Regions from separate parts of the Scandinavium sp. UTDF21-P1B genome, predicted to be linked through region 2. Evidence: predicted binding sites of a transcription regulator. Region 2 holds the regulator's gene; each other region holds the start of a gene.
The links. Region 2 encodes sigma-54, which starts transcription at its own class of promoters, with help from an activator protein. Its sites were predicted from a motif close to GTTGGCACANNTTTCGCTNT; they were not measured.
Positions count from the first base shown of each region.

Region 1 (7,585 bases), on a different contig from region 2:
GATTTTTATAAACGACTGGTGAACAGCGTACCGGGGTTATCTGACGTCACATCCAGCTTTGCGATGGAACAGATCAAATACACTACCGCGCTGCCGATCGAATCATTCTCTGGGTAATTCTGCGTGCGATTATTTGCTCAACTCAGCTGGTACTTCCGCCGGGAGTGGCGTCGCTATCTCGGTGCTGTCCTGCTGCTTATTATTATTGCCATTCTGCAGCTTATCCCGCCGAAGGTGGTGGGCTACGTGGTCGATGGCGTAACAAAAAATCACTATACCGCCACGCGAGTCATGATGTGGGTGGGCACGCTGGCGCTGATTGCGGTGGTGGTGTATCTGCTGCGCTACGTCTGGCGCGTGCTGCTGTTTGGCGCGTCCTACCAGCTTGCGGTGGAGCTGCGCGAAGATTATTACCGCCAACTCAGCCGCCAGCATCCCGAATTTTATCTGCGCCACCGCACCGGGGATTTGATTGCCCGCGCCACCAACGATGTTGACCGCGTGGTGTTTGCCGCAGGTGAAGGCGTGCTTACGCTGGTGGACTCGCTGGTGATGGGCTGCGCGGTGCTGATCGTCATGTCCACGCAAATCAGCTGGGAGCTGACGCTGCTGGCGCTGCTGCCAATGCCGATCATGGCGCTGGCGATCAAACGCAACGGCGACACGCTGCACGAGCGCTTTAAGCTTGCGCAGGCTGCCTTTTCCGGCCTGAACGATCGCACGCAGGAAAGCCTGACCAGCATCCGCATGATCAAAGCCTTTGGCCTGGAAGACAGGCAGTCGGCGCAGTTTGCGGCAGATGCTGCGGACACGGGTGCAAAAAATATGCGCGTAGCCCGCGTGGATGCACGTTTTGACCCGACGATCTATATCGCCATCGGTATGGCAAACCTGTTGGCCATCGGCGGCGGCAGCTGGATGGTGGTGCACGGCAGCCTGACGCTCGGGCAGCTCACCAGCTTTATGATGTACCTCGGCCTGATGATTTGGCCGATGCTGGCGCTGGCCTGGATGTTCAACATCGTTGAGCGTGGCAGCGCGGCCTACACCCGTATCCGCGCCATGCTGGCGGAAGCGCCGGTGGTGAACGACGGTAGAGAAGCGCTGGCACCTGAACGCGGCACCCTGGCCGTGGATATCCATGAGTTTCGCTATCCACAAACGGATAAACCCACCCTTAGCAACGTGGCGTTCCGCCTTGCTCCGGGCCAGATGCTGGGCATTTGTGGTCCGACGGGCGCCGGGAAGAGCACGGTGCTGTCGCTGATTCAGCGTCATTTTGACGTGACTCAGGGTGATATTCGTTTTCAGGATAAGCCGCTGACTGTGCTCCAGCTTGACGGCTGGCGTAGTCGTCTGGCGGTGGTGAACCAGACGCCGTTCCTGTTTTCCGACACCGTCGGGAACAACATTGCGCTGGGTAATCCGGGGGCCACGCAGGAAGAGATTGAGCACGTGGCGCGGCTTGCCAGCGTGCATGAAGATATTCTGCGCCTGCCGCAGGGCTACGATACTGAAGTCGGCGAGCGCGGTGTGATGCTCTCGGGCGGGCAAAAACAACGTATCTCCATTGCCCGTGCGCTGCTGCTGAACGCGGAAATCCTGATCCTCGACGACGCGCTTTCCGCCGTCGACGGGCGGACCGAGCACCAAATCCTGCACAATTTGCGGCAATGGGGCGAAGGGCGCACGGTGATCATCAGCGCCCATCGTCTGTCGGCGTTAACCGAGGCGAGCGAAATTATCGTCATGCAGCACGGACACATTGCCCAGCGCGGCGCTCACGAGCAGCTGGCGACGCAGCCGGGCTGGTATCGCGATATGTACCGCTATCAGCAGCTGGAGGCGGCGCTCGACGACGTTCCGGAAGAACAGCGCGAGGAGGAAGCCGATGCGTAATTTTGGACAGCTCTGGCCGACGCTGAAACGCCTCCTGGCGTACGGTTCACCGTGGCGCAAGTCCCTGACTATAGGCATGGTGATCATGTGGATTGCCGCCGCCGCAGAGGTTAGCGGCCCGCTGCTCATCAGCTATTTCATTGATAACATGGTGGCGAAAAGCGACCTGCCGTGGGGCATTGTCGGCGGCCTTGCAGCGGCCTATGTCGGATTGCAGCTGCTGGCGGCGTCGCTGCACTACGTGCAATCACTGCTGTTTAACCGGGCGGCGGTGGGGGTGGTTCAGCAGTTGCGCACGGACGTGATGGATGCCGCGCTGCGCCAGCCGCTCAGCGAATTTGACGTGCAGCCTGTCGGACAGTTGATTTCCCGCGTGACCAACGATACCGAAGTGATCCGCGATCTCTACGTCACCGTGGTCTCCACGGTTCTGCGCAGCGCAGCGCTGATTGGTGCAATGCTGGTGGCGATGTTCAGCCTCGACTGGCGCATGGCGCTGGTGGCCATTGCCATTTTCCCGGCGGTGATTGTGGTGATGGTGATTTATCAACGCTACAGCACGCCAATTGTGCGCCGCGTGCGCGCCTATCTGGCCGATATCAACGACGGCTTCAATGAAGTCATCAACGGCATGAGCGTTATCCAGCAGTTCCGCCAGCAGGCGCGCTTTGGCGAACGCATGGGCGAAGCGAGCCGTTCACACTACATGGCGAGGATGCAGACGCTGCGCCTGGACGGTTTCCTGCTGCGCCCGCTGCTGAGTTTATTTTCCTCGCTGATCCTGTGCGGCCTGCTGATGCTGTTCGGCCTGACCACCAAAGGCACCATTGAAGTGGGTGTGCTGTACGCGTTTATCAGCTATCTCGGGCGCCTCAATGAGCCGCTGATTGAACTCACGACTCAGCAGTCGATGCTGCAACAGGCCGTGGTAGCGGGGGAGCGCGTCTTTGAGCTGATGGATAAGCCACGCCAGGTTTATGGTCACGACGCTGCGCCGCTGCAAAGCGGATCGATTGAAGTGGATAACGTGTCGTTTGCCTATCGCGGCGACAGGCTGGTGTTGCAGGATATCGATCTTACCATTCCGACGCGAAGCTTCGTGGCGCTGGTCGGCCATACCGGCAGCGGAAAAAGCACGCTCGCCAGCCTGTTAATGGGCTATTACCCGCTGACCAAAGGCGAGATTCGCCTTGACGGACGGCCGCTCCCTACGCTCGATCACAGCGTCCTGCGGCAGGGCGTGGCGATGGTACAGCAGGATCCCGTGGTTATGGCCGATACGTTTTTTGCTAACGTCGCGCTTGGGCGCGATATCAGCGAAGAGCAGGTCTGGCAGGCGCTGGAAACCGTGCAGCTGGCGGAATTGGCCCGCGGTATGAGTGACGGGATATATACCCAGCTCGGCGAGCAGGGCAATAATCTCTCCGTTGGGCAGAAACAGCTGCTGGCGCTGGCCCGCGTGCTGGTGGATACGCCGCAAATCCTGATCCTTGATGAAGCGACGGCCAACATCGATTCCGGCACCGAGCAGGCCATTCAGCACGCGCTGGCGGCAGTTCGTCAGCACACAACGCTGGTGGTGATCGCACATCGCCTGTCGACAATCGTGGAGGCGGACACCATTCTGGTGCTGCATCGCGGGCAGGCGGTAGAGCGTGGCACGCATCAGCAGCTGCTTGAAGCGAAAGGACGTTACTGGCAGATGTATCAGCTTCAGCTGGCCGGCGAAGAGCTGGCGGCCAGCATCGAAGAAGAGTCACTTATCGCTTGATGCACCACCGTTAAGCATTTTGCTAACACCAGCGCGCGCTGGTGCATTCCCTCGACGCACCATGCACTACGCTGGTGCGTTTTTGTTTCATCTCCCGCCTTATGACTCCTTCATCACGAATTTGCCTGCTACGCATCCCACAGAAACCGTCGGAAAACGCTGATTTTTTATTTCTGGCACGCTGCTTGCTTTACCTCATACGTGTTAGCTGCGGCCATTACTGAATTCTGACTGGAGGGGATCTATGAAGCTGGTTACCGTGGTGATTAAACCATTCAAACTCGAAGATGTTCGTGAAGCACTGTCTTCAATTGGTATTCAGGGGCTGACCGTGACCGAAGTAAAAGGTTTCGGACGTCAGAAAGGGCATGCCGAGCTCTACCGCGGTGCCGAGTACAGCGTCAACTTTTTACCAAAGGTGAAAATTGACGTGGCGATCGCCGACGATCAGCTTGAGGAAGTGATCGACGTGATCAGCAAAGCGGCCTACACCGGCAAGATTGGCGACGGCAAAATTTTTGTCGCCGAGCTGCAGCGCGTGATTCGCATTCGTACCGGCGAAGCCGACGAAGCGGCTCTGTAATTCTCAGACCACACAGTGATAGGGATCGAGAACATGAACAAAGTACTGAAATTTGCCCCTGGTCTCCTGGCTCTGCTGCCGGGTCTGGCGATGGCGGCGCCTGCCGTCGCGGATAAAGCTGACAACGCTTTCATGATGATCAGCACCGCGCTGGTGCTGTTTATGAGTATCCCCGGCATCGCGCTGTTCTACGGCGGCCTGATCCGCGGGAAGAATGTCCTCTCTATGCTGACGCAGGTCACGGTCTCCTTCGCGTTGGTCTGCGTGCTGTGGGTGGTTTACGGCTATACGCTGGCCTTTGGCACCGGCGGTAACTTCTTCGGCAGCTTCGACTGGGTGCTGCTGAAAGGCATCGACATTAAAGCGCTGATGGGCACCTTCTATCAGTACATCCATGTCGCTTTCCAGGGCTCCTTTGCCTGTATCACCGTCGGCCTTATTGTTGGTTCTCTGGCGGAGCGTATTCGCTTCTCCGCGGTACTGATCTTCGTGGTGGTGTGGATGACCTTCTCCTACGTGCCGATTGCGCACATGGTGTGGGGCGGTGGTCTGCTGGCGACGCATGGTGCTCTGGACTTCGCAGGCGGCACCGTGGTGCATATCAACGCCGCCGTAGCGGGTCTGGTTGGGGCTTACCTGGTTGGTAAACGTGCGGGCTTTGGCAAAGAAGCGTTCAAACCGCATAACCTGCCGATGGTCTTCACCGGCACGGCAATCCTCTACGTGGGCTGGTTCGGCTTCAACGCCGGTTCCGCGAGCGCGGCGAACGAAATTGCGGGTCTGGCGTTCGTGAACACCGTAGTAGCAACAGCAGCGGCGATTCTGGCCTGGGTCTTCGGTGAATGGGCGCTGCGCGGCAAGCCTTCTCTGCTGGGTGCCTGTTCCGGTGCCATCGCGGGTCTGGTTGCGGTAACGCCTGCCTGTGGCTATATCGGCGTGGGTGGTTCGCTGATTGTCGGGATCGCAGCCGGTCTGGCTGGCCTGTGGGGCGTCACGGCGCTGAAACGCTGGCTGCGCGTGGATGATCCTTGCGATGTATTCGGCGTGCACGGCGTCTGCGGTATCGTTGGTTGCATCCTGACAGGCATCTTCGCGGCGACCTCACTGGGCGGCGTGGGCTATGCGGAAGGCGTAACCATGGGCCATCAGGTTCTGGTGCAGCTGGAAAGCGTCGCCGTCACTATCGTCTGGTCTGCGGTTGTTGCCTTTATCGGCTACAAGCTGGCTGACCTGACCGTGGGCCTGCGCGTACCGGAAGAGCAGGAGCGCGAAGGGCTGGACGTCAACAGCCACGGCGAGAATGCTTATAACGCTTGATTGTTGAATAATCTCCATAGCGACAAAAGCCTCCGATTCGGAGGCTTTTGTTTTTGGGGCATCAGTTATCCCCCTCTCCCTGACCCTCTCCCGCAGGGAGAGGGAATTGTTGAGCTCCATCTTTACTCCCCTCGCCCTATGGGAGAGGGGCTGGGGGAGAGGGCAGCAGACCGCACTATTGTCAGCTGCGGTTACGCATCACTCCTTCCTGCACGGTCGAGGCCACCAGTACGCCGTCCTGAGTGTAAAACTCGCCGCGTACAAATCCGCGGGCGCTGGACGCTGACGTGCTCTCCACACTGTACAGCAACCACTCATTCATATTGAACGGACGGTGGAACCACATGGAGTGGTCGATGGTGGCAACCTGCATCCCTTTTTCGAGGAAGCCGACGCCGTGGGGCTGCAGCGCAACGGGCAGGAAGTTGAAATCGGAGGCGTAGCCCAGCAGATACTGATGTACGCGAAAATCATCGGCTACCGTGCCGTTGGCGCGGATCCACACTTGTCGTTTCGGTTCAGCGACGTGGCCTTTCAGCGGGTTGTGGAACTCGACCGGGCGGATCTCCAGCGGCTTGTCGCATAAAAACTTCTCTTTCGCCTGAGGTGGCAGCAGATGCGCAAGCTGGCGGGCGATATCGGTTTCCGATGGCAGAGAATCAGGTGCCGGAGCGGGCGGCATTTGCTTTTGATGCTCGTAGCCTGGTTCCGGAGCCTGGAACGACGCCGTCATGTAAAAAATCGGTTTGCCATGCTGAATAGCCGCAACGCGACGGGCGCTGAAGCTGTTGCCATCGCGCAGCACTTCCACGTCATAAACGATCGGCTTTTGGCTGTCTCCCGGACGGAGGAAATAGCTATGGAATGAGTGCACCAGCCGATCGGCGGGAACGGTTTCTTTAGCGGCGTACAGCGCCTGACCGACAACCTGGCCGCCAAAAACCTGACGTAAGCCCAGATCCTCACTCTGGCCGCGGAACAATCCCTCTTCGATTTTTTCGAGATTTAACAGGGTTAGCAGATTAGAGAGAGCCTGACTCATAAATGTCCTCAAAGATAAAAAGACCGCGCGGTACGCGGGAATAGCCACAGTATAACGCAGTTTTCGAAGTGGTCCGATGGGTGCAATTGTCTGAATAACGGCGCGATTACAGGCAAAAATCTGAGATCTGTGCCACACTTACTCCGTCACAAATGTTTTAACTACGCACTCTCGCAGGATTTCATCCCGCGAGCGCATGGATGATAAGGAGAACATAATGAAACTCGTGCACGTGTTAAGTGGTTTAGCGGTTGCGGTGGCACTGTCCGCCTGTGCTCAGAAAAGCGCGGATATTAAAACCCCAGCGCCAAGCCCAAATCCCTCTGAGGCTACACAGCCTGTCATTCAGCAACCTAACGTTTCTGGTACGGTGTGGATCCGCCAGAAAGTGGCTCTGCCACCGGATGCCGTCCTGACCGTTACCCTGTCGGATGCCTCACTCGCCGATGCGCCTTCAAAAGTGATTTCGCAGAAGGTGACGCGTACCGAAGGGAAACAGGCACCGTTCAGCTTCGTGCTGCCGTTTAACCCGGCCGATATCCAGCCGAACGCGCGCATTCTGCTGAGCGCTGCGGTAACGGTAAACGATAAGCTGGTGTTTATCACCGATACCGTACAGCAGGTGATTAACCAGGGCGGGACCAAAGCCGATCTGACGCTGGTGCCAGTGCAGCAAACCGCCGTACCGGTGAATGCGACCGGAGGTGCTGCAACCACAGTTCCATCGACATCCCCGACGCAGGTGAATCCTTCTTCTGCCGTCCCGGCGCCAACTCAGATTCCTTAACGGCGCTTTCCCTCCTCCGCCCGGGGGAGGGAGTCAGTAAATCCAGCGATACTTCTGCATATCAATTTTTCCACTGCCCGATACCTGAACGCCTTCAGAGAGCAGCGCCTGGCGCTGGCGCTGAAGATCCGGGCCGGTCAGTGAAATATTACCATGACGGTTAACGACACGATGCCAGGGTAGCGT
Region 1 is NZ_JBFLVD010000005.1:110,278-117,862, reverse strand. Features, by position in the region: gene AB1287_RS02265 (Lrp/AsnC family transcriptional regulator) at 1-117, shown strand, start outside; gene AB1287_RS02260 (SmdA family multidrug ABC transporter permease/ATP-binding protein) at 124-1,899, shown strand; gene AB1287_RS02255 (SmdB family multidrug efflux ABC transporter permease/ATP-binding protein) at 1,892-3,670, shown strand; gene glnK (P-II family nitrogen regulator) at 3,915-4,253, shown strand; gene amtB (ammonium transporter AmtB) at 4,287-5,570, shown strand; gene tesB (acyl-CoA thioesterase II) at 5,752-6,612, opposite strand; gene AB1287_RS02235 (YbaY family lipoprotein) at 6,830-7,399, shown strand; gene AB1287_RS02230 (MGMT family protein) at 7,433-7,585, opposite strand, start outside.
Region 1: glnK (P-II family nitrogen regulator) is a predicted target of sigma-54. The motif match lies at 3,843-3,862, and genes of this name have one in related genera.

Region 2 (7,585 bases):
CGATGCTGGCTTCGGATTCAAAGACTTCGTCCGTCACTTCCATACCGCCATGCAGGCCGTATTCTTCGGCCATCTGCTTGCCGAGCGTGGTTTGATCGTCATGAAAAGCCGGGAGGCAGTGGAGGAACTTCACCTGTGGGTTTCCGCTCAGTGCCAGCATCTTTTTATTCACCTGGTAGTCACGCAGCAGCGCGATGCGCTCAGCCCATTTCTCTTTGGCTTCGCCCATGGATACCCAGACGTCAGTGTAGATAAAATCTGCGTCCTTGACGCCTGCGGCAATATCTTCGGTGAGCGTAATATCACCGCCATTTTTCTGCGCCAGCGCTTTGCATTCAGCCACCAGGCTCGCTTCCGGCCAGCAGCTTTTCGGCGAAACCAGACGTAAATCCAGCCCCGTCAGCGCCGCGGCTTCCAGCATCGAATTGCCCATGTTGTTACGCGCATCGCCGGCATACACCAGCGTCATTTCGTTGAAGGCTTTGCCCGGCAGATGTTCTTTCATCGTGAGCAGATCGGCCAGCAGCTGCGTTGGGTGGAATTCATCGGTCAACCCGTTCCACACCGGTACACCGGCGAACTGAGCCAGCGTTTCGACAATCTCCTGGCCGTAGCCGCGATACTGAATGCCGTCATACATCCGGCCCAGCACGCGGGCAGTATCCTTAATTGATTCTTTATGGCCAATCTGGCTACCGCTCGGGCCGAGGTATGTGATGCGAGCGCCCTGATCGTAGGCGGCAACTTCGAAAGAGCATCGGGTGCGGGTTGAGTCTTTTTCGAAGATGAGCGCGATGTTTTTACCGATCAGTTTTGGCACTTCATTGCCGCTTTTTTTATCGGCTTTCAGCTGGGCGGCCAGCGCCAGCAGGTGCGTGAGTTGGGCAGGGGTAAAATCCAGTAATTTCAGGCAGTGCTTCTGGTATAACGCAGACATTTTTCCCTCTCATGGCTTAAGCCACTTATTGAATTAAAATTCAATTTATATGTATGAATATTCATTTGCAACCCTGTTTCACAAATCTTTGTCGGAAAGGTGGAGGCAATGCCTGCGGTGTGTGAAAATAGAAGTCACTGCCGACATCATGAGGAACGAGCAATGGCAAACCCGGAACACCTGGAAGAGCAGCGCGAAGAGACGCGTCTGATTATTGAAGAGTTACTGGAAGATGGCAGCGATCCGGACGCGCTCTACACCATCGAGCACCATTTCTCGGCAGATGATTTCGACACGCTGGAAAAAGTGGCGGTTGAGGTCTTCAAGCTGGGTTACGAAGTGACCGAGCCGGAAGAGCTGGAAGTTGAAGAGGGCGGTGAAGTGGTTATCTGCTGCGACGCCCTCAGCGAATGCGCGCTGAACCCGGAACTTATCGACGCTCAGGTTGAGCAACTGATGAACCTGGCCGAGAAATTCGGCGTGGAATACGACGGATGGGGCACCTACTTCGCAGATCCGAACGGTGAAGGCGAAGAAGGCGACGACGAAGACTATATCGACGAAGATGACGATGGCGTCCGCCACTAAATAACGACCGGTGCGGCAGCATTTGTTGCCGCATCCTTTCATGAGATCGTGCCAGATAGATGGATTACCCCCAACTCCTCGCGCCCGTTTTAGCTTTCCTCCAGTGCCCGACACCGCAGGCGTGGATCGACAAAGCCCGTTCCCCCGAACATTTGCCTCTGTTGCTCACCGATCATCTGGTGTGCGAGCTGAAAGCTGCACAGACCGCAATGCTGCTGGTGCGTAAATACGTGGCCGACAAAGCCGGTGCCGACGCGCTACTGGCCTGGCTCCAGCCTTACGAAGCCTTTGCCTTTCGCGGTGGCCCGGAGCCGGATTTTGCGGCGCTGCAAAAGCAGATAGGCAAAAGCGTGATGCCGCAGACCGACGATCCCTGGGGCCGGCAGCTTATTGACAGTATGGTGCTGCTCATCAAAGAGGAGCTACATCACTTCTGGCAGGTGCGGGAAATCATGATTGAGCGTGAGATCCCCTATGTGAAAATCACCGCCAGTCGTTATGCCAAAGGAATGCTTAAAGAAGTGCGCACGCATGAACCGCTGACGCTCACCGATAAGCTGATTTGCGGGGCGTACATTGAAGCACGCTCCTGCGAGCGCTTTGCCGCGCTGGCACCCTATCTGGATGAGCCATTACAGAAGTTTTACCTGTCGCTGTTGCGCTCCGAAGCGCGGCACTATCAGGATTATCTGGCACTGGCGCAGCAGATATCAGACACGGATATCACGCCGAGAGTGCGTTTCTTTGGTGAAGTGGAAGCCACGCTGATTTCGACCCCGGATGTGGAGTTTCGCTTCCACAGTGGGGTGCCAGCGTAGTTTTCCCTGAGCGAGAGCTGAGGCGCAGAGACGAAGAAGGACAGATTCAGTCTTCGTCAAACCCGGCGTTGAACAGCGCAATAACCGCCGCCAGGGCTTCTTCTTCCTGCGGGCCGCTGGCCTCGATCTCAATCTGGCGACCTTTGGCGGAATCCAGCATCAGCAGGGCGATGACGCTGCTGGCTTCAGCCTCAGTGCCCTCATCGTTTCGAAGCCACACTTCGGCGTCAAAATTCTGAACCAGTTCAAACAGCTTCATCGCCGGGCGGGCATGCATGCCCAGCTTGTTGGTGATCTCAACGGTGTGCTTTACGCTCATGTTTTACGTTTTTCCAGCGTCCGGTGACGAGACTGAACGTTTTTGCCGCGCGAGCGGAAATAGTCAGCCAGCTGTTCGGCAATGTAGACCGAACGGTGTTTACCGCCGGTGCAGCCAATCGCGACCGTCAGGTAGCTTCGATTGTTGGTTTCCAGCATGGGTAACCATAGCTCAAGATAGCTGCGGGTCTGGTAGATAAAATTGTGTACTTCTGTGTGTCGGTCGAGGAAGGCGGCGACCGGCTTATCGAGGCCGGTCATTGGGCGTAGCTTCGGGTCCCAGTGCGGGTTTGGCAGGAAGCGTACGTCAAACACGTAGTCGGCATCGATGGGAATGCCGTGCTTAAAGCCAAAGGATTCAAACACCATCGTCAGTTCGCGTTCACGTTTGCCCAGCAGACGCGTGCGCAGCATTTCCGCCAGCTCATGGACGGACATTTCAGACGTATCGACGATAAGATCCGCGCGCGATCGCAGCGGCTCAAGCAGATCGCTTTCCTGATCGATGGCGCTTTCCAGCGAGAGATTTTTGCTGGACAGCGGGTGCAGACGACGCGTATCGCTGTAGCGACGAATCAGCGTGTTGCGATCGGCATCGAGGAACAGCAGCTGCGGCGAGAAACAATCAGGCAGGTTTTCCATCGCCTGTTCGAAAATCTCCGGCGACTCCGGCATATTTCGTACATCAATGCTGACCGCGGCCGATATTTGTCGGTCGGCAAGGCTTTTGGCGAGCTCGGGCAGCAGCACAACTGGCAGGTTATCCACGCAGTAAAAGCCCATGTCTTCCAGCGCGCGCAGAGCCACAGATTTGCCTGATCCCGAGCGACCGCTGACGATCATCAGTACCATCAGTTGCTTCTCCTTACGACAACCGGGTTATCCTCAGGCCTCTTCATCGCCGTTCTCTTCTCCGGTGATGATTTCATACAGTTCCTGATCGCTTTGAGCGCTGCGTAAGCGGCGGCAAATCGTTTTATCCGCCAGGCGTTTTGCGACCAGGGACAGGGTATGCAAATGCGTTTTGGTCTGGTCTGCTGGCACCAGCAGTGCGAACAACAGATCAACCGGCTGGTTATCAATCGCGTCAAAGGCTATCGGCGTTTCGAGCTGCACAAACACGCCAACGGCGCGCAGCGTATCCTCTTCCAGCTTACCGTGCGGAATGGCGATGCCGTTACCGATGCCGGTACTGCCCATTTTTTCACGCGTCAGGATAGCTTCAAACACCACCTGTGGCGGCAGACTCAGCTGTTTTGCCGCCAGTTCGCTGATGATTTCCAGCGCGCGCTTTTTACTCTGGCAGTGAACGCCACTGCGGGTACATTCCTGGTTCAGGACATTGCTCAGTTGCAGAGCGGAATCGTTGTTCATCATAAATTCACCTGCGTGCCGCCTGGCCCGAAACGTCGGGTCAGGCGCACGCCCGGACAATTAGTGTTGTTTCAGTTTATCTTTATGTTTGGTTAGCTGTCTTGCAAGCTTATCGATAAGACCATCTATTGCGGCATACATATCCTGCCCTTCCGCACTGGCATGAATTTCGCCCCCATTAACATGCAGGGTAGCGTCCGAGATATGAGTCACCTTTTCCACTTTTAACACAACATAGACCTGATTAATCCGTTCGAAAAACTGTTCGAGCTTGGCGAATTTCGTTGTCACAAATTCGCGCATTGCATCGGTGATTTCAACGTTGTGTCCTGTGATATTGAGCTGCATAGTGTCTTCCTTATCGGTTGTGTCAGACCAGCTGTTTACGCTGATTTGACGGCGGAATGGATAAAGACTCTCGGTACTTTGCAACGGTACGGCGTGCCACCATGATACCCTGTTCGGACAGCATGGAGGTCAGCTTACTGTCACTCAGTGGCTTCGCGGGATTCTCCGCGGCAATTAACTTCTTCACCAGGGCGCGAATGGCCGTTGACGAGGCTTCGCCACCGCCTTCGGTATTCACATGACTGGAGAAGAAATACTTAAGCTCAAAAATGCCCCGTGGGCTGTGAAGATACTTTTGCGTTGTCACACGCGAGATGGTTGATTCATGCATCTCGACGGCCTGGGCGATATCCGCCAGCACCATCGGCTTCATAAACTCTTCGCCCTGTTCAAAGAAGGCCTGCTGCTGTTCTACGATGCAGCGGCTAACCCGCAACAGCGTGTCGTTGCGGCTCTCCAGGCTTTTAATCAGCCATTTGGCTTCCTGGAGGTTGCTGCGAATAAACTGGCTGTCAGCGTCGTTGCGTGCGGTGTTGCACATCCCGGCGTAGTGCTGATTGATTTGCAATCGCGGAATACTGTCGGAGTTGAGTTCGACAGCCCAGCGTCCGCTGATCTTGCGTACCAGCACATCCGGGATCACGTACTCCGGCTCGCTCGTCTGGATCGACTGACCCGGGCGAGGATCGAGAGACTGAATCAGCGACACCGCTTCCTTCAGCACGTCTTCTTTCAGGCGCGTGACGCGCATCAGCGTGCGGAAATCATGGTTTGCCAGCAGATCGAGATGATCGCAGATGATAGTTTGGGCTTCCGTCAGCCACGGCGTGTCTTTCGAGAACTGTGACAGCTGAATCAGCAGGCAGTCGCGCAGATCTTTCGCCGCCACGCCGATCGGATCGAAACGCTGGATGCGTTTGAGGACGGCTTCAACTTCATCAAGATCGAGATCGTCGTTGCCAATGCTTTCGAGGATCTCTTCAACGGAGGTGGTGAGATAACCCGTTTCATCCACCGCATCGACAATCGACGTCGCAATGGCACGATCGGTATCAGAAAACGGCGTCAGCCCAACCTGCCACATCAGATAATCCTGAAGCGACTGCGTAGTTTCACCTTGATAGACAGGGAGCTCGTCGTCCTGATAATCGGTGCCCGTGCCGGACGGCGTGCCTGCGGTGTAAATCTCATCCCAGCTGGCATCGAGCGGCAGTTCATCGGGCATCTCCTTTTGCTCGAGGGCATCGACGGTATCAAAGGCTTCGGTATCGGTTTCTTCCTGTGAATCGATTTCTTCGTGAAGATCGGTTTGCTCAAGCAGGGGATTGCTCTCCAGCGCTTGCTGAAGTTCCTGTTGCAGCTCGAGCGTTGAAAGCTGCAACAGACGAATGGCCTGTTGCAACTGTGGCGTCATGGCGAGCTGTTGGCTGAGCCTTAATTGCAAACCTTGCTTCATAATCAGGGCAAATTTCTCCGGCCAGAAATGTCTGTACTCACTACCCTATCAGAGTCTGAAGTCTTCCCCAAGATACACACGCTTAACGTGTTCGTCTTGCAGGATTTGTTCCGGTGTACCGTGAGCAATCAGGTGTCCCTGACTCACGATATAAGCGCGTTCGCAGACGGCTAACGTTTCACGAACGTTGTGGTCGGTGATAAGCACGCCCAGGCCACTGTCGCGCAGGTGTTCAATGATGCGCTTGATGTCGATGACCGAGATGGGGTCGACGCCCGCAAAGGGTTCATCCAGCAGGATAAATTTAGGATTTGCCGCAAGCGCACGAGCAATCTCCACGCGGCGGCGTTCACCGCCTGAGAGAGCCTGCCCGAGGCTGTCGCGCAGATGTTCGATGTGGAACTCTTCCATCAGCTCGTTCGCACGATCAACGCGCTGCTCATTGCTCAGATCGTCACGGATTTGCAGCACGGCCATCAGGTTATCGAACACGCTCAGGCGACGGAAAATGGACGCTTCCTGCGGAAGATAGCCGATACCACGGCGAGCTCGTGCATGCAGCGGCAGCAGGCTGATGTCTTCGTCATCAATAATGATGTTGCCCGCGTCGCGTGAAACAATGCCCACGACCATGTAGAAGGTGGTGGTTTTACCCGCACCGTTCGGGCCAAGCAGACCAACGATTTCGCCGGAATTCACCGTCAGGCTGACGTCTTCAACAACCCGACGTCCTTTATAGGCTTTCGCCAGATTCTTTGCAGTTAAAGTAGCCATAACGTCTTAGTTACTCTTCTTTGGCTGAGCCGGTGCGGCGGTGTTGCCGCTCTTGTCCTGCAGCTGCGAAGGTACCAGAACCGTGGTCACGCGCTTACCTTTTTCGCTAAATGCCTGCATTTTCTGCTCTTTCACCAGATAGGTGATTTTGTCGCCAGTAATGTTGCTGTCCAGCTGCTCGAGGTAGGCTTTGCCGGTCAGAACCACGAGGTCATTCGCCACTTCGTAATGCATCTTCGACGCATGACCTTTGACCGGTTTGCCGTTGTCCTGCATCTGGTAGAAGGTCGCCGGATTGCCATAGCCATCCATGGTTTCTTTCCCTTTTTCACCGCCAGGACGCGTAACGACGACTTTGTCGGCGTTAATTTTGATGGTGCCCTGGGTCACAATCACGTTGCCGGTGAAGGTGGCGACGTTGCCCTGCATGTCCAGAGACTGCTGATCGGATTCGATGTGAATCGGCTGATCGGTATCGCCCGTCAAGGCCAGTGCAGGCAGGCTGGCGGCCAGCAAAGTGCTGGCGAGGGCAAGCTTAAAGCTGAATTTATTTGTTCTGAATTTCATAAGAGGTTCTCACCTTTTCAATCAGCTCGGCTTTTTTGCTGCGTAAGTTGCCGCGCATTTTGAGGCCGCTGGAATTAAATGTTGTGCCGTACAAAGTCACTAAATCGTCGGAGCTGACGTCCTGAGTGACCAAATTCACGATGGCGTTGTCCGTTGTGACTTTGCGAAGCTGAGAGTCGTCCGTCAGGGCGTTGATCTCAACGTGCCCGTAAAGATACAGCATACGGTCATTCGTCAGTTTGGCCTTATCGGCCTTAATGGACCACGTCGGGACTTTATTGGCATCGAACGTGGTCAGCACTGGTCGGGTAAACCAGGAGATCGCCTGGTCAGAAAAATACTCGACGTGCTCTGCAACCAACCGATAGTTCAGCGCACCTTCCGGGCTGTAGACCACGGTATCAG
Region 2 is NZ_JBFLVD010000014.1:56,563-64,147, forward strand. Features, by position in the region: gene argF (ornithine carbamoyltransferase) at 1-937, opposite strand, end outside; gene argL (putative translational regulatory protein ArgL) at 907-1,002, opposite strand; gene rraB (ribonuclease E inhibitor RraB) at 1,100-1,525, shown strand; gene miaE (tRNA isopentenyl-2-thiomethyl-A-37 hydroxylase MiaE) at 1,585-2,343, shown strand; gene npr (PTS phosphocarrier protein NPr) at 2,390-2,662, opposite strand; gene rapZ (RNase adapter RapZ) at 2,659-3,513, opposite strand; gene ptsN (PTS IIA-like nitrogen regulatory protein PtsN) at 3,547-4,038, opposite strand; gene hpf (ribosome hibernation promoting factor) at 4,096-4,383, opposite strand; gene rpoN (RNA polymerase factor sigma-54) at 4,406-5,839, opposite strand; gene lptB (LPS export ABC transporter ATP-binding protein) at 5,888-6,613, opposite strand; gene lptA (lipopolysaccharide ABC transporter substrate-binding protein LptA) at 6,620-7,180, opposite strand; gene lptC (LPS export ABC transporter periplasmic protein LptC) at 7,161-7,585, opposite strand, start outside.

Region 3 (7,585 bases), on a different contig from region 2:
ATCTCGATTGAGGTCGATCCGCGTGAAATCGAGCTGGATGTGCTCAATCACCTGCGTGGGGAAGGTTTTAATCGCCTGAGTATGGGCGTGCAGGACTTCAATAAAGAAGTACAGCGACTGGTGAACCGCGAGCAGGACGAAGAGTTTATCTTCGCGTTGCTCAATCATGCCCGCGAGATTGGCTTCACTTCGACGAATATCGACCTGATTTACGGCTTGCCAAAGCAGACGCCAGAGAGCTTCGCCTTTACCCTCAAACGCGTGGCGGAACTGAACCCCGACAGGCTCAGCGTATTTAACTATGCTCATCTGCCAACGCTCTTCGCCGCGCAGCGCAAAATCAAAGACGCCGATTTGCCTTCGGCTCAGCAGAAACTCGATATTTTGCAGGAAACCATCACCTTGCTGACGGAGACCGGATATCAGTTTATCGGGATGGACCATTTTGCCCGTCCGGACGATGAACTGGCGATTGCCCAACGTGAAGGCGTTTTGCATCGTAACTTCCAGGGTTATACCACCCAGGGCGACAGTGATTTACTGGGCCTCGGCGTGTCCGCCATCAGCATGATTGGCGACTGTTACGCGCAGAACCAGAAAGAGCTTAAGCAGTATTATCAGCAGGTTGATGAGAGTGGAAATGCGCTGTGGCGCGGCATTTCGCTGACCAACGATGACTGTATTCGTCGTGATGTGATCAAAGCGCTGATCTGCAACTTCCGCCTGGATTTTGCGGCGGTGGAGAAAGCGTGGAATTTAGATTTTGCGGACTATTTCGCCGAGGATTTAAAGCTGCTTGCGCCGCTGGCAAAAGATGGGCTGGTGGACGTCACGGACAGCGGCATTCAGGTGACGGGAAAAGGGCGTTTGCTTATTCGCAATATTTGTATGTGCTTTGATACCTGGCTGCGTCAGAAAGCGCGGATGCAGCAGTTCTCGCGCGTCATTTAGCCGTATTGCCCGGTGGCGCTTCGCTTACCGGGCCTACGAAATAGCAAAACGCAGGTTGGATAAGCGAAGCACCGCTGGGCCTACGAAATCTCAACACGTAGGTCGGGTAAGCGAAGCGCCACCCGACAAACCTGTTAGCTCAACAATCCAACCAGCGCCGCACACAGCACGGCAGCAACGGCTGTTTGCGGCGTGTGGCTTTCGGCAGCTCCGCTAGAGAGCAAATTCACTAGTGATTCCAGCATGATGGTTCCCCCGATTTCCGGGCACGATCATACAAAACGCATCGCAACAGTAAAGCGCAAAATAACGGCAATTTGCGCTCAATTAATAATCTTTACACAGCGGTAAAAATCACTCCATCCCCAATTCTTTCAGCTTACGCGTCAGGGTGTTTCGCCCCCAGCCGAGCAGGCGAGCCGCTTCCTGTTTGTGCCCCTGCGTATGCCGCAGTGCGGTGGTTAATAGCGTGCGCTCCATTTCGGGTTGTGCTTCCGAAAGCAGGTTTTGATGACCGGAACGCAGCGCTCTGTCTGCCCACTGCGCTAACAGCGTTGCCCAGCTGTCCGGCAGGGAATGCCCGGTGCTGCTTTCTGGCGCGGTTGCTTCAAACAGCTCTGCCGGTAAATCCTGAATCAGGACTTCCTGACCCGCGGCCATTACCGTTAGCCAGCGGCAGGTGTTTTCCAACTGACGCACGTTGCCTGGCCACGCGAGGCGCGTTAACGCGGCTTCTGTTTCCGCGTGCAGCTGTTTAGCTTCTACGCCCAGCTCACGCGCCGCATCCTGCAGGAAATGGCGCGCCAGACGTGGGATATCTTCGCGACGCTCGCGCAGCGGGGGCAGGTGCACACGAATCACGTTCAGGCGGTGGAATAAATCCTCACGGAATTTGCCCTCCTGTACGCGCAGTTCAAGGTTCTGGTGCGTGGCGGCGATAATGCGCACGTCCACTTTGACCGGGGCATAACCGCCAACGCGATAAAACTGCCCGTCGGCCAGCACACGCAGCAGGCGGGTTTGCACATCGAGCGGCATATCGCCGATTTCATCTAAAAACAGCGTGCCGCCGTCGGCCTGCTCAAAGCGCCCCTGGCGAATGGTGTTCGCCCCGGTAAACGCGCCTTTTTCATGGCCAAACAGTTCGGACTCGATCAGGTCTTTTGGAATAGCCGCCATGTTCAGCGCGATAAACGGCGCTTTCGCCCGCGGGCTGTGGCGATGCAGCGCATGGGCGACCAGCTCTTTCCCGGTGCCGGACTCGCCGTTAATCAACACGCTAATCGATGAGCGCGACAGGCGGCCAATAATGCGGAACACGTCCTGCATGGCGGGCGCTTCGCCAATGATATCCGTCGTCGGGCCAAAGACCTGGACGTTACGCGGCTGCTGCTGTTCCTGATAGTGGCTTATGGCGCGCTCGACCAGCGCAACGGCTTCGTCGATATCAAATGGCTTGGGCAGATAATCGAATGCGCCTTGCTGGTAGGCGCTGACGGCGGCATCCAGATCGGAATGAGCGGTCATTATGATGACCGGCAGCATCGGATGACGCTGTTTAATCTGCTTCAGCAGCGCCAGCCCGTCCATGCCGGGCATGCGAATATCAGACAGTAAAACGTCCGGGGTTTTGCTGGACAGCGCATCCAGCACTTCGCTACCGTTTTCGAACGTGGTGCAGGTCAATCCTGCCCCGGTGAGCGCGCGTTCAAGCACCCAGCGGATGGAACTATCATCATCAACGATCCAGACTATCCCTCGTTGCATAAAATGCACCTCTATTTCCGAATGGGCAGGTAAACCGAGAATTCGGTGTGGCCCGGCCAACTGGTGAACTCAATTTTACCGGAGTGTTGATCGATCAGGCTGCGGGCGATGGATAATCCCAGCCCGGTGCCGCCTTCGCGTCCGCTGACCATCGGATAAAACAGCGTATCCTGCAGGTGGGAAGGAATGCCCGGCCCGTTGTCTTCCACATCAATACGCGCTGCCAGGCGGTAGCGTACGCCGTGCAGCGTCAGCTGGAATGCCGTGCGCGTGCGCAGCGTGATTTCACCACCTTCCGGGCCAAGAGCCTGGAGCGCATTGCGCACGACATTCAGCAAAACTTGCTCTATTTGGTCGGGATCGTGCGGTAATTCAGGCAAACTCGGATCGTAGTCTCGCGTCAGACGTACGTTATCTGGCAGCTCCATCGATACCAGCTTCACCACGCGTTCGGCAACTTTGTGAATACTTTCCGTCACGTGCATTCCCGGCTGCTGCGGGCCCAGTAAGCGGTCCACCAGATTGCGCAGCCTGTCGGCCTGCTCGATGATGACTTTGGTATATTCCAGCAGCGACGGATCGGGCAGCGCCTTGCTTAACAGCTGTGCGGCACCGCGCAGACCACCGAGCGGATTTTTAATTTCATGCGCCAGACCGCGAACCAGGTCGCGCGCCGCTACCTGCTGAGCGTGCTGTAGCTGCTCCTGGCTCAGGCGACGCTGATTATCCATCGGCGCCATCTCCAGCAGGATTAAGCCATCAGGCAGCCGCTGCGCGGTGAGCGACAGGATGTGTGAGCGTCCGTCAATTACCAGCGTGACTTCGTTATCCGTGAAGCCCTGACCCGCCTGCAGGCTCTCCTGCATCAGGTCAATGTTCAGGGAAAAATAACTCAACAGTTCCGGCAACGGCGTGCCGAATAATTTACGTGAGCTCTGGGCAAGCAGCTGCTGCGCCGCCGGGTTGGCGTAATGCACCGCCAGCTCGTCGTCTACCAGTAAGATACTGTTGATTAAAGAATTGAGGATCTGCCCAGCATCGGGCAGCACGCCTGTTGCCATCCGGCAGTCTCCTGAAAGGTGTGCACCAATTTAGTGCAGTATAGCGTTTTTTAATCGCTAAGCGTCTGGAATCAGTGAGTTGGTGGAGAAAAAAGCCCATCCGAAGATGGGCTGAAAGTTTCCACGGCAACAAAAAATAGCCTGGGTCTTCGCAAAAGGGTGAAAGACCACAGGAGTACGGCGAATTAAACGCTGTAGTACAGTTCGAACTCAACGGGGTGCGGCGTCATGCGCACACGGTCATTTTCTTCAGTGCGCAGCGCGATGTAAGCATCGATAGCTTCGTCAGTGAACACGCCGCCCGCAGTCAGGAACTCGCGGTCTTCGTTCAGGCAGTTCAGTGCTTCTTCCAGAGAGCCGGCAACCTGTGGGATCTCTTTCGCTTCTTCTGGCGGCAGGTCATACAGGTTTTTGTCCATTGCTTCGCCCGGGTGGATCTTGTTCTTAATACCATCAAGACCCGCCATCAGCAGCGCGGCAAAGCACAGGTACGGGTTAGCTGCTGGATCCGGGAAGCGCACTTCGATACGACGCGCTTTTGGAGAGGCAACAACCGGAATACGGATGGAAGCAGAGCGGTTACGCGCAGAATAAGCCAGCATTACTGGTGCTTCATAACCCGGGACCAGACGCTTGTAAGAGTTGGTGGTCGGGTTTGCCAGGGCGTTGATCGCTTTAGCGTGTTTGATAACGCCGCCGATGTAGTACAGCGCCTGCTCGGACAGACCTGCGTATTTGTCGCCGGAGAACAGGTTAGTGCCGTTCTTGGACAGAGACATGTGGCAGTGCATACCGGAACCGTTGTCACCAAACATTGGTTTTGGCATGAAGGTTGCGGTTTTACCGAAACGGTGCGCAACGTTGTGAACCACATATTTGTAGATCTGAATTTCGTCGGCTTTTTTGGTCATGGTATTGAAGCGGGTTGCCACTTCGTTCTGACCAGCAGTTGCCACTTCGTGGTGGTGAGCTTCAACCACCAGGCCCATCTCTTCCATCACCAGACACATGGTGGAACGCAGATCCTGTGAGGAATCCACTGGTGGAACCGGGAAGTAACCGCCTTTGACGGCTGGACGGTGACCTTTGTTACCGCCTTCGTATTTGGTGGAGGTATTCCATGCGCCTTCGATATCGTCGATAGCCACGTGAGAACCGGAGATAGAGCTGCCGAAACGTACGTCATCGAACAGGAAGAATTCTGGTTCTGGCCCGAACAGCACGGTGTCTGCGATACCGGTAGAACGCAGGTACTCTTCAGCGCGTTTTGCGATGGAGCGTGGGTCACGGTCGTAACCCTGCAGCGTGCCTGGCTCGAGGATGTCACAACGAATGATCAGCGTAGATTCTTCGAAGAACGGATCGATGACCGCGGTGGATGCATCTGGCATCAGCACCATGTCGGATTCGTTAATGCCTTTCCAGCCGCCGATAGAGGAGCCGTCAAACATTTTGCCTTCTTCGAAGAATTCGGCATTTACCTGGTGAGCAGGGATAGTGACGTGCTGTTCTTTACCTTTGGTATCGGTGAAGCGCAGATCGACAAACTTCACTTCATGCTCGTTCAGCATCGTCAAAACGTGTTCAGCGGACATACTTAAACTCTCCCGGATTTGTCATTGTCGTCGTGGTACGAACGATTCTTGGCACTGCTTAATGTGGCGTTGTTGCCTTGAAAAAGATAAAGCGAAATCTGTGCCAACTTTTAAATCGCCCCCAAAAGGCGTTATGATGCGCACCATAGTGCAAAAGGGCTGCACCATGATGGCTATCTTGCACCAAAAAAGTGCTCTCGTGTGACCTGCGGGCACTGTTTTGGTGCAATTTGCGTTATGGCGCCCTTTTTCTCTCCGTGAAAGCGATCACACTGCATCTCTGCAATACTTGTTTGCGGGGGATGTTTGTGATCCTGTTTTGTAGTGCGATTAATCCGTGTACAATAACGCGCTATTTCTAAATGCCTGAGGCAAAGTTGTGATCGAAAATCTGCGTAACATCGCCATCATCGCGCACGTTGACCATGGTAAAACTACCCTGGTTGATAAGCTGCTGCAGCAATCCGGTACTTTCGACGCTCGCGCCGAAACCCAAGAGCGTGTGATGGACTCCAACGATTTGGAGAAAGAGCGTGGGATTACCATCCTCGCTAAAAACACCGCTATCAAATGGAATGACTACCGTATCAACATCGTTGATACCCCAGGCCACGCCGACTTCGGTGGTGAAGTTGAACGTGTAATGTCCATGGTAGACTCCGTGCTGCTGGTCGTTGACGCAATGGATGGCCCAATGCCTCAGACCCGCTTCGTGACCAAAAAGGCGTTTGCCCATGGTCTGAAGCCGATTGTTGTTATCAACAAAGTTGACCGTCCTGGCGCGCGTCCAGACTGGGTTGTGGATCAGGTCTTCGACCTGTTCGTTAACCTCGACGCGACCGACGAGCAGCTGGACTTCCCTATCGTTTACGCTTCTGCGCTGAACGGTATCGCGGGTCTGGATCACGAAGATATGGCGGAAGACATGACCCCGCTGTATCAGGCGATCGTTGACCGCGTTCCTGCGCCAAACGTCGATCTGGAAGGGACTCTGCAGATGCAGATCTCCCAGCTGGACTACAACAACTACGTTGGCGTTATCGGCATCGGCCGCATCAAGCGCGGTAAAGTGAAGCCGAACCAGCAGGTCACTATCATCGATAGCGAAGGCAAAACCCGTAACGGTAAAGTCGGTAAAGTACTGACCCACCTGGGTCTGGAGCGTATCGAGAGCGACGTGGCTGAAGCCGGCGACATCATCGCGATCACCGGTCTGGGCGAGCTGAACATCTCCGACACCATCTGCGACCCGCAGGCGGTAGAAGCGCTGCCAGCGCTGTCCGTTGATGAGCCAACCGTGAGCATGTTCTTCAACGTCAACACCTCTCCGTTCTGTGGTAAAGAAGGTAAATTCGTTACCTCCCGTCAGATTCTTGACCGCCTGAACAAAGAGCTGGTGCACAACGTTGCGCTGCGCGTGGAAGAAACCCCGGATGCAGACGCATTCCGCGTTTCTGGCCGTGGTGAACTGCACCTGTCCGTTCTGATTGAAAACATGCGTCGTGAAGGTTTCGAGATGGCGGTTTCCCGTCCGAAAGTTATCTTCCGCGAAATCGACGGCCGTAAACAAGAGCCGTTCGAAAACGTAACGCTGGACGTCGAAGAGCAGCATCAGGGTTCTGTTATGCAGGCTCTGGGTGAGCGCAAAGGCGACCTGAAAAACATGAATCCAGACGGAAAAGGCCGCGTACGTCTCGACTACGTGATCCCAAGCCGTGGTCTGATCGGTTTCCGTTCAGAGTTCATGACCATGACCTCCGGTACCGGTCTGCTGTACTCTACCTTCAGCCACTACGACGATGTGCGTCCAGGTGATGTTGGTCAGCGTAACAACGGCGTACTGATCTCCAACGGTCAGGGTAAAGCGGTTGCGTTCGCGCTGTTCAGCCTGCAGGACCGCGGTAAGCTGTTCCTGGGTCACGGTGCAGAAGTGTACGAAGGTCAGATCATCGGTATTCACAGCCGTTCTAACGACCTGACCGTTAACTGCCTGACCGGTAAGAAACTGACCAACATGCGTGCGTCTGGTACTGACGAAGCAACGGTTCTGGTTCCGCCAGTGAAGATGACCCTGGAGCAGGCTCTGGAGTTCATCGATGACGACGAACTGGTAGAAGTTACCCCAACTTCTATCCGCATCCGTAAGCGTCACCTGACCGAGAACGACCGTAAACGCGCAATGCGTGGCCCGAAAGAAGACTAATTTTTAGT
Region 3 is NZ_JBFLVD010000027.1:10,053-17,637, forward strand. Features, by position in the region: gene hemN (oxygen-independent coproporphyrinogen III oxidase) at 1-951, shown strand, start outside; gene AB1287_RS19395 (YshB family small membrane protein) at 1,086-1,196, opposite strand; gene glnG (nitrogen regulation protein NR(I)) at 1,306-2,718, opposite strand; gene glnL (nitrogen regulation protein NR(II)) at 2,730-3,779, opposite strand; gene glnA (glutamate--ammonia ligase) at 3,965-5,374, opposite strand; gene typA (ribosome-dependent GTPase TypA) at 5,754-7,577, shown strand.
Region 3: glnA (glutamate--ammonia ligase) is a predicted target of sigma-54. The motif match lies at 5,463-5,482, and genes of this name have one in related genera.